DNA from 2 places in the Arthrobacter sp. zg-Y40 genome. Region 1 is predicted to be linked to the other one. Evidence: predicted binding sites of a transcription regulator. Region 1 holds the regulator's gene; the other holds the start of a gene.
What was found. The regulator LexA, encoded in region 1, represses DNA repair genes until DNA is damaged. The targets are predictions, from matches to a motif close to TCGAACANNTGTTCGA.
Positions count from the first base shown of each region.

Region 2: the regulator LexA is predicted to act here: its motif matches at 1,641-1,656, upstream of LJ754_RS09640 (DUF222 domain-containing protein).

Region 1 covers NZ_JAJFZS010000015.1:35,465-40,312, reverse strand. Annotated here, with positions in the region: gene LJ754_RS15480 (ATP-dependent DNA helicase) at 1-1,941, shown strand, start outside; gene lexA (transcriptional repressor LexA) at 2,059-2,850, opposite strand; gene LJ754_RS15470 (LysM peptidoglycan-binding domain-containing protein) at 3,269-3,655, shown strand; gene LJ754_RS15465 (histidinol-phosphate transaminase) at 3,720-4,820, shown strand.
Region 2 covers NZ_JAJFZS010000008.1:483,831-488,678, forward strand. Annotated here, with positions in the region: gene LJ754_RS09630 (glycosyltransferase) at 1-540, shown strand, start outside; gene LJ754_RS09635 (alpha/beta fold hydrolase) at 563-1,561, shown strand; gene LJ754_RS09640 (DUF222 domain-containing protein) at 1,812-2,783, shown strand; gene LJ754_RS17040 (hypothetical protein) at 2,788-3,120, shown strand; gene LJ754_RS09645 (L-threonylcarbamoyladenylate synthase) at 3,147-3,767, shown strand; gene LJ754_RS09650 (alkaline phosphatase) at 3,937-4,848, shown strand, end outside.

The sequences.
Region 1 (4,848 bases):
GAGATGGCCCGGCAGGTGGCGGAGGCAATCGAGTCCGGCGAGCACCTGCTGGTCCAGGCCGGCACCGGCACCGGCAAGTCATTGGCGTATCTGGTTCCGCTGATTGCCCATGCCCTCGACAGCGACAAGCCTGCTCTGGTCTCCACCGCCACCCTGGCCCTGCAGTCCCAGATTGTGGGCCGGGACCTGCCGCGCCTGCTGAAGACCCTGGCACCCAAGCTGCCCCGGGAAGTGGATGTCGCCCTGCTCAAGGGCCGCAGTAACTACGTCTGCGTCCACAAGACCGGCGGCGGGTTCCCCGAGGAAGACGAGGCGGGAACGCTGTTTATGCACGAGCAGGCGGTGTCCCACCCAGCGCCCGCCGGGGGACCCACCTCGGCACTGGGGCGCGACGTCGTCCGCCTGCAGGAGTGGGCACAGGAAACAGAAACCGGGGACCGCGACGAACTGCTGCCAGGTGTCAGCGACCGGGCCTGGCGCCAAGTCTCCGTGACCTCCATGGAGTGCCTCGGGGCGCAGAAGTGTCCCGTGGCGGAACTGTGCTTCAGCGAGCAGGCCCGGGCCAAAGCGGCCGTGGCGGACCTTGTCATCACCAACCACGCCATGCTGGCCATCGCCGCCTTTGAGGGTCTGGCCGTGCTGCCCGATTACGACGTGGTGGTCATTGACGAGGCCCACGAGCTGCAGGACCGCGTCACCGGCGCCGTCACCGGACAGCTGTCCGGGACCGTTATCTCCGCAGCCGTGTCCGCAGCCCGCAAACACACTTCCGCCGCCCTGGAGCCGCTGGCCGCTGCCGGCCGCGCGCTCGACCAGGTCTTCGCACCGGTCCCGTCCGGTCTGCTGGCCGCGGGACTGTCCGAGGACCAGGAGATGGTCCTGGGGCACGTACGCGACTCGGCCCGCACAGCGCTGTCAGATTCCAAGCCCGACGGCGAGAACGTGGACGGCGGGCGCCAGATGGCCCGTTCCCGGCTCATGGCCGTGCAGGAAATGTGCGACCGCATTCTTGATGCCGGCAACTCCGGTGAAGTGGTCTGGGCATCGCGCCCCAGCACGTTCTCTCCCGGCGCCGGATACACGGCGCCCGAAGAAGACTCACCGCCCACCATCAACGTGGCCCCACTGTCGGTTGCCGGCCGGCTGCGCGAAGGGCTCTTCGACGGTCACACCGTGGTCCTGACCTCCGCCACCCTGGCCATCGGAGCAGAATTCGGTCCGGTGGCCGGCGCCCTGGGACTCCTGGGCAGCGGTGCCCCGAAATGGAACGGCACCGACGTCGGCAGTCCCTTTGACTACCCCCGGCAGGGTGTCCTCTACGTAGCCAAGGACCTGCCTAAACCGGGGCGGGGGACATCCCCGGAGCAACTGGACGAGATTGAGGCGCTGATCAAGGCCTCCGGCGGCGGCGCACTGGGTCTGTTCTCTTCCCGGCGTGCAGCCGAGGAAGCGGCTGATGCCCTGCGCACACGGGTGGACTTCCCGATCCTGTGCCAGGGCGAGTCCACCATGTCCGCATTGGTACAGCAGTTCGCCGATGACGACGCGACCTGCCTCTTCGGAACCATGTCCCTGTGGCAAGGCGTGGATGTCCCTGGTGCCTCGTGCCGGCTGGTCATCATGGACCGGATTCCGTTCCCGCGTCCCGATGATCCGCTGATGACGGCCCGCACCCGTGCGGTGGCCAAGGCAGGCGGCAACGGCTTTATGAGTGTTTCGGCAACCCACGCCGCCGTCCGGCTGGCGCAGGGCGCTGGCCGGCTGATCCGGGCCTCCGGCGATAAGGGGGTGGTGGCCGTCCTGGACTCCCGGCTCGCCACCGCCCGGTACGGCAGCTTCCTGAGGGCTGCCCTGCCCCCGTTCTGGTCCACCACGGACCGCGGCGTGGTGCTGCAGGCCCTTGAACGCCTTTCAGCTCAGCCCGCAGGCACCCGGACCTAGGCCGGGCCCCGTCCAGGGGGAAGCGCGAGGCAGGAACGCAGCAGCGCCGTCGGCAGGGAGCCGGCGGCGCTGTATTTAGTGGTGCTGTTTATTGGTGCTGTTTTGCTGCGTGCAGCCCTAGAGAGAACGCATGACCGATACGACCTTGCCCATGATGGTGGCTTCGTCGCCGAGGATGGGCTCATAGCGGGTGTTCTGCGGCAGCAGCCAGGTGTGGCCGTTGCGCTGGCGGAAGGTCTTGACCGTCGCTTCGTCCTCCAGCAGGGCGGCAACAATATCGCCGTTCTCTGCCGTGGGCTGGCGCCGCACCACCACCCAGTCTCCGTCGCAAATGGCAGCGTCCACCATCGAGTCGCCGGACACGCGGAGCATAAACAGGTCGCCGTGGCCAACAAGCTGGCGCGGCAGGGGAATGACTTCCTCCACCTGCTGATCCGCCAGGATGGGCCCGCCGGCCGCAATGCGTCCCACGAGCGGAACCATGGCCGTGTCGATCGCGGTGGTGAGGTCGGAGACATGTGAGCTGCCGGCGCCGGATGCTGCCCCCGCAGTGGACCCTGAGCCGGTTTCCGCCGCTGAACCGTCCGGCGAACCGGATGCGCTGCGGCGGGTTGAAGGCGCGTCGCGAAGCAGCAGGGGGACCAGGATTTCCATGGCCCGGGGCCGTTTGGGATCCCGGCGGATGTACCCCAGCTTTTCCAGCTGGCTCAGCTGGTGGGTAACGCTCGAGAGGCTGGCCAGACCGACGATGTCTCCGATTTCCCGCATAGAGGGCGGGTAGCCGTTGGTACTGACCGAGCGCTGGATGGTCTCGAGGATCTTAGTCTGCCGGGCGGTGAGGCCCTTGGTGCGCACTGCCGGAGCGGGCGCGGCAGGGGCGGGGGTGCTGCCATTGGTAACACGGGCCACGTCGGCTTCCCTTCACGGTAGGCCCGCGGATGCGGACCCGATGGCTTCTTCTTTATGTGCCGGCCGTGCCTGCGGTGCTGGCCGTACCGTTTTGTCGCTTTTCCCGGTTTCCCGGTTTTCTCAGTTTTGTCAGTGCCGGGTGATTAGTTGGTATCACCGCTTTCCCGACAGGTTCAACGTTAAGGGAGCGCGGCAAGTTTTTCAAACATATATTCGAGCGAGTCTCGACAATGTTCGTAGATAAGTGCTAGAAATGTTCGAGTACAACTTAGAACGTATGTTCGAGTATGGTCCTGTGACACCTCGCAGGATCCACCAGATGTTCGAATGCAGTTTCTAAGCCCCGCGCAATACCCGGTCCTGCCGGGGATTGTCCGGACGGCGCGGGAGCTGCTCATCGGACCGGAAAGGTATTGACATGTCAGTACACGTACTTCCCAACGCTTCGGTGCGTCCCAGTGCCCCGGCCGGCGCCTCCGCTGCCGCGCGCAGCCAGGCACCGCTGCGCCTCACCCGCCGCGGACGGCTCGTCCTGGTGGGCGCACCCCTGATGTTCTCCACCGCTGCACTTCTGGTCTTTGCGGGTTTCTTCACCGCCCCTGCCATGGCCACCGGGAACTCACCGGAAACTACACGCACCCTGCAGGTATCCGTTTCCACCGGCGACTCACTGTGGTCCCTCGCCACCGAATACGCACCGGAGCGGGATCCCCGGGACGTCGTTGCGGACATCGTGGAACTGAACAACCTGGAAAACGCCACGGTCCCGGCCGGCCGGCAGCTCTACATCCCCGTCGCCTCCTAGCCCGGAACTTCATGCCGGGACACCGGATTCCGCGCCGGGTGCCGCAGCGCCTTAAGCTGTACGGGTGAGTGAACAGCTGGAAAACCTGAACCGACTTCCCCTGCGGGAAGACCTCCGCGGCCTGAGCCCGTACGGAGCTCCGCAGCTGGATGTGCCGATCCTGCTGAACGTCAATGAAAACACCCACGGGCTGCCCCGGCATGTAAGGGAAGCGATCGTTACCGAGGTCCAGGCGGCAGTTGCCGGACTGAACCGGTACCCGGACCGCGAGTTCACCCAGCTGCGGGAAAACCTGGCGAACTATCTCGGCCACGGTCTCACCGCCGAAAACATCTGGGCTGGCAACGGCTCCAACGAAGTCCTGCAGCACATCATGCAGGCCTTCGGGGGCCCCGGCCGGAAGGCCATGAGCTTCCCGCCCACCTACTCCATGTACCCGCTGCTCGCCAGCGGCACGGGAACCGCCTATGTCACCGGCACAAGGGAAGCCGACTTCACCCTGGACCCGCAGTCCGTGGCGGAGCAGGTCCGGGCACAGGCACCTACCATCATCATTCTCTGCACCCCGAACAACCCCACCGGCACCGCCCTGGGACTGGACGCCATCGAGGCGGCCTACGATGCCGGCGCCGCCTCCAACGCAGTTGTCGTGGTGGACGAGGCCTACGCGGAGTTCTCCCACACGGAAACCCCCAGCGCCCTGCAGCTGCTGCCCGGACGCGAGCGGCTGATCGTCTCCCGGACCATGTCCAAGGCTTTCGCCCTGGCCGGGGCCCGGATCGGCTACCTGGCCGCGGCGCCGCAGATCGCCGACGCCCTGCGCCTGGTCCGGCTGCCGTACCACCTCTCCGCCATTACCCAGGCCACGGCCAACGCAGCCCTGACGCACGCCGATGCCCTCCTGTCCAACGTTGAGGACATCAAGGCCCAGCGCGACAGGATCGTCCGGGAACTCACCATTATGGGACTGGCCCCGGCGCCGTCGGATGCCAACTTTGTCCTGTTCGGCGGGATGGAGAATCCGCGGGCCGTCTGGGAAGGGCTGCTGGAAGCCGGTGTCCTGGTCCGTGACATCGGCATTGAGGGGCACTTGCGGGTTACCGCCGGTACTGAAGCGGAAACCACGGCGTTCCTGACCCGGCTGCAGGAACTGCTCGCCGCCTGAGCCGCCCGTCCGGCCCTGCATCCACCTC
Region 2 (4,848 bases), on a different contig from region 1:
GCCTTCGGGTCGGACTATCCCGGGACCATGGCGGTGCGGGCCGGGACTCTCCGGCGGGCGGGCGGCTACAGCGGCGGTGTTTTGTTCGAGAACCTCGAGCTGCTGCGGACGGTGCGGGCCGCGGGCGGTGTGGAAGTACGGGCCGATGACCTCTTTGTGGCCAGGCTCCCCTGCTCCACCCGGCACTTCCTGCGGCAGCGCGTCCGGCAGGCCTACGACGGTTTGGCCCAGCCCGTGCGGTTCGCCGCAGAGCTGGCGCTCCTTCCGGTGCTGGCATGGTGCCTGCGCCGGCCGGTACGGCTGCTGCCCTCTGGCGCAGCGGCCGTGGCAGCGGCGGAATACGGGCGGCGGCGCGACGGCGGCACGCACGTGTTCGGGCCGACGGCGGCACTGTGGGCGCCCGCCTGGGTTGCTGAGCGGGCTGTGTGCGTGTGGCTTGCGGCGGCCCGGCGGCTGTGCGGGGGAATCCCGTATTCCGGCACCCGGCTCAAGACCGCAGCCCACTCCGTCCGGCAGCTGCGGCGGGGCATGGGGAAATAAGTGCGTGCCGTACCTTAGTCGGATGGGGAATCAGCAGGGCCAGCACCGCAGCGGTTGGGTAGCCGTACCGCACGCCCGGATCTACTGGGAAGCGAGCGGCAATCCGGCCGGCATCCCGGTCCTGTACCTGCACGGCGGTCCCGGCAGTTCGCTTGGGTCCGGCGGTTACCGAAGGCGGCACGATCCGTCCCGTTTTTTCACCGTCGGCATAGACCAGCGCGGATGCGGCCGCAGCACCCCCGTCGTCCAAGACGACTTGGCGCACCTGCACCTGAACACCACCCAGCAGTTGATCGAGGACATCGAAGCCGTGCGGGCCGAGCTGGGGTTCCCTGCATGGATCGTGACCGGACTATCCTGGGGCAGCACCCTGGCCATGGCATATGCCCTCCGGCATCCGGACCGGGTGCTGGGCCTTGCCATGGCCGCGGTGACGACCACCAGCCGTGCCGAAATCGACTGGATCACCGGCGACGTCGGACGTTTCTGCCCGAAGGCCCTGGAGGAGTTCATCAGGGATGCCCGCGCCCTGCCGTATGAGCGGACAGTGGAGGCCTATGCCCGCCGCCTGGCAGGTCCGGACCGTACGGACGCCCTCGCTGCGGCGCTAGCTTGGGACCGGTGGGAATCCGCCGTCGCAGCTCTGGAAACAGCGGGGCCGGCCGGTTCCAAAACATCCGCGTCCGCTGCTCCCCGGTTCGACGGCGAGCGCAGCTTGGTGAGTTTCGCCCTCCTGGTGACCCGGTACTGGGCGCAGGACGGGTTCCTCCCGGGCGCCGAGGCGATTCTGCCGCGGATCTACGAGCTCAACGGCATACCTGCTCGGCTGATCCATGGTCGGAAGGATGTCGGCAGCCCGGTGGACACCGCCTGCAAGCTGCACCGGCTTTGGCCCTCCAGCCGACTGACGGTGATAGACGGGGAAGGCCACGTTGGACCGAAGGGTTTGGCGGCGCTCGCAGGGGCTGTGGAGGAGATGTCCGCTGAGCTAGGCAGCCGCGGTCGTTCATGGCGAATCTAGGCCAGCAATTTCTATCCCGGAAAACGGGTAGCAGGTCAGGTATTTTTCCTCTCGCATTCGAATCCAGGGACAAATAGACTCGAACACATATTCGAAGATTCTGCACCTCTTCCTCAACGCCGGGAGGCTTCCACCCCACCTTCCAAGACGCCTCCTGCGGTCGCCGTCGAGGTTACCGCCGAGCTGGTGGGCGGGTGGGTGGCTTCCCTCGGCGGCGGCCCAGGCGCGTGCCGCCGCTGCGTTTGACGCGTTGCACCGGCAGAAGCAGGAGTTGTCCGGCCTGCCGCGGGAACAGTTGGGCAAGGGTATCGCCGGCCAAATAGCGCTGGCCCGCAGGGAATCTGCCAACCGGGGCGGCAGGCTCTTGGGTTTCGCGAAAGCGCTCACCGCCGAGATGCCCTGCACCTTGGACGCTTTGAGCCGCGGACTGATCAGTGAATGGCGCGCCACCTTGCTCGTACGTGAGACTGCGTGTCTCAGCGTTGCGGACCGGCGCACCGTGGACCGCGAGGTCGCCGGGGATCCAAAGGTACTGGAGACCCTCGGGGACCGGCAGATCATCGCCCGGGCAAAGGCTGCCGGCTACCGGCTGGATCCGCAGACTTCGGTAAACCGGGCCGCCAAGGCCGCTTCGGAACGCTTCGTCTCGTGCCGTCCTGCCCCGGACACCATGACTTACCTGACTGGACTGTTGCCGGTCAGCCAGGGCGTGGGCGTTTATGCCGCCCTGTCACGCGAGGCGGACCGGCTGCGGGCTTCCGGAGACAGCCGCGGACGCGGGCAAATCATGGCGGACACCTTGGTTGAACGCATTACGGGCCACGCCGATGCCGGCCGAATGGGGGTAGAGGTCCAGTTGGTCATGACGGACCGAACGCTGCCTGCCGGCGAGTCCGAACCGGCACTTGTGCCCGGGTACGGTCCGGTTCCGGCCCAGTGGGCAAGGGACCTGGTCCGCCAGCAAGGCGGCGGACGTACCGGGGACGGGGGCAACCGCGCCAGACGGGCGCGCAGACGCCCAGGCGGAAAGCACTTCGGCCAGGCGGGCGGACAAGACCGCCCGGAGGTGGATTCGCCGGTTGTACACAGCCCCGAAAACCGGCGAGCTGGTAGCAATGGATTCCCGCGCGCGGCTGTTTCCGGCTTCCCTGGCCCGCTTCATAGCCGCTCGGGACCAGACCTGCCGTATGCCTTGGTGCGGCGCACCCATTCGGCACATTGACCATGTGCGGCCGCACCGCGACGGCGGACCCACTACCGGGGACAACGGACAGGGCCTGTGCGAAGCATGCAACCATGCAAAGGAAGCACCGGGCTGGTCGGCACGGACGGTGCTGCTGCCGGACAAGCCCGGGCACACTCTGCACACCGTGGAAACGCACACCGTGGAAACCCGCACACCCACCGGCCACACCCACTGCTCTGCTGCTCCGCCCCTGCCCGGCGCCCCGCCAGGACCGGGAACGCGATTGCCGGCGCCGCTGCCCGATGTCGGCCGGACTGGTGATGAACTATCCGTGGCCGAGTCAGCGCTCGCCTATGCGCTCCGGGCTGCGTAGCCAAGCCGTCCCGGTAGGCTTTGAGCATGGCCAGATACTTTGACGTCCACCCCGAGAATCCGCAGCCGCGGTCCATCAACCAGATCGTGGAGATGCTCCGCTCCGGCGGACTCATCGCCTACCCCACCGACTCCTGCTACGCCCTGGGCGTCCAGCTGGGAAACAGGGAGGGCCTGGAACGTATCCGTCAGATCCGGCAGCTGGACGACAAACACCACTTCACCCTGGTGTGCCGGGACTTCGCCCAGCTGGGGCAGTTCGTCCAGCTGGACAACTCGGTGTTCCGCAGCGTCAAGGCCGCCACCCCCGGCAGCTATACGTTCATCCTTCCGGCAGTCAAGGAAGTTCCCCGGTGGCTGTCGCACCCCAAAAAGCGCACCGTAGGCGTGCGCATCCCGGACAACGCCGTGGTCCAGTCCCTGCTGGATGCCTTGGGCGAACCCCTGCTTTCCAGCACGCTGCTGCTGCCCGGTGACGAAGAACCGATGACGCAGGGCTGGGAGATCAAGGAACGGCTGGACCACCAGGTGGATGCCGTGATCGACTCCGGCTTCTGCGGCCCGGACCTGACCACGGTGGTGGACTTCTCCAGCGGCGCTCCCGAGGTGGTCCGCCGCGGCACCGGAGATCCTGCCCCCTTCGAGTAGGCTGCCCGCGAATACCCCTGCCTTCTGTTGACACCTTGTCTGCCGGTGCAGAGTGTGGCTCCCGTCAGGGGGACCAAGGCAAGTCACTCGCAGGGGAATCCACATGAATAAGACGGCTTCGGCATTATCCACCGCGGTACTAAGCGTCTGCGTCCTGGCAGGATGCGGCATGGGGGGCATACCGGCTACGGGCGGAACGGCAAATCCCACCGGCTCCCCCGGACCCAGCGGCACAGCCACCGGATCGCCGACTCCAACATCCAGTCCAACCGCCAGCGAAACCTCCAGCCCGACGGCGAGCCCAACTCCCAGCCCTACCGGCGGCAACGGGGACAACGACGAATCGGTGAACGTCATCCTGATGGTCGGCGACGGCATGGGCGCCAGCCAGCGAGACGCCATCCGGCTGGCCTCCGTGGGGCTCACCGGCGAACTCACCATGGACACCCTCCCGGAGGTGGGACGTGTCCACACCAACTCCGCTGATGAAGAAACATTCGTCACCGATTCAGCCGCAGCAGCCACCTCCATGTCCACCGGCGTCAAGACGTACAACGGGGCCATCGGCACGGACCTTAACCGCCAGCCGGTAACCACTGCACTGGAGATCGCCGAAGGGTTGGGGAAGTCCACGGGCCTGGTCACCACAAGCCAGGTTACGGACGCCACCCCGGCGGCGTTTGGCTCTCATGTGCTGGACCGGGATGAGCAGAGCGCCATCGCCGCCCAGTTCCTTCGCAGCTCCCACCCCGAAGTCATCCTGGGCGGCGGAGAAGACCACTGGTACCCGGCAGGTGACCCGGGCCGGTTCCCCGACAACCCGCCGGAGGACGAGTCCGAGGAAAGCGCCGGAACCGAGGGCAACCTCGTCGAAGAGGCCCAGAACCAGGGCTACGAGTACGTCTCGAACCGGGCCGGACTGCAGGCCGCCGACGGCGGAAAGATCCTGGGGCTGTTCGCCAACGAGGAGATGTTCCAGTACGGCGACGATGTTGAGGCACAGTACGAACCCGTAGTACCGCTGACGGAAATGACGCAGAAGGCCCTGGACGTGCTGGACGGCACCGAAGGCGACAACGGA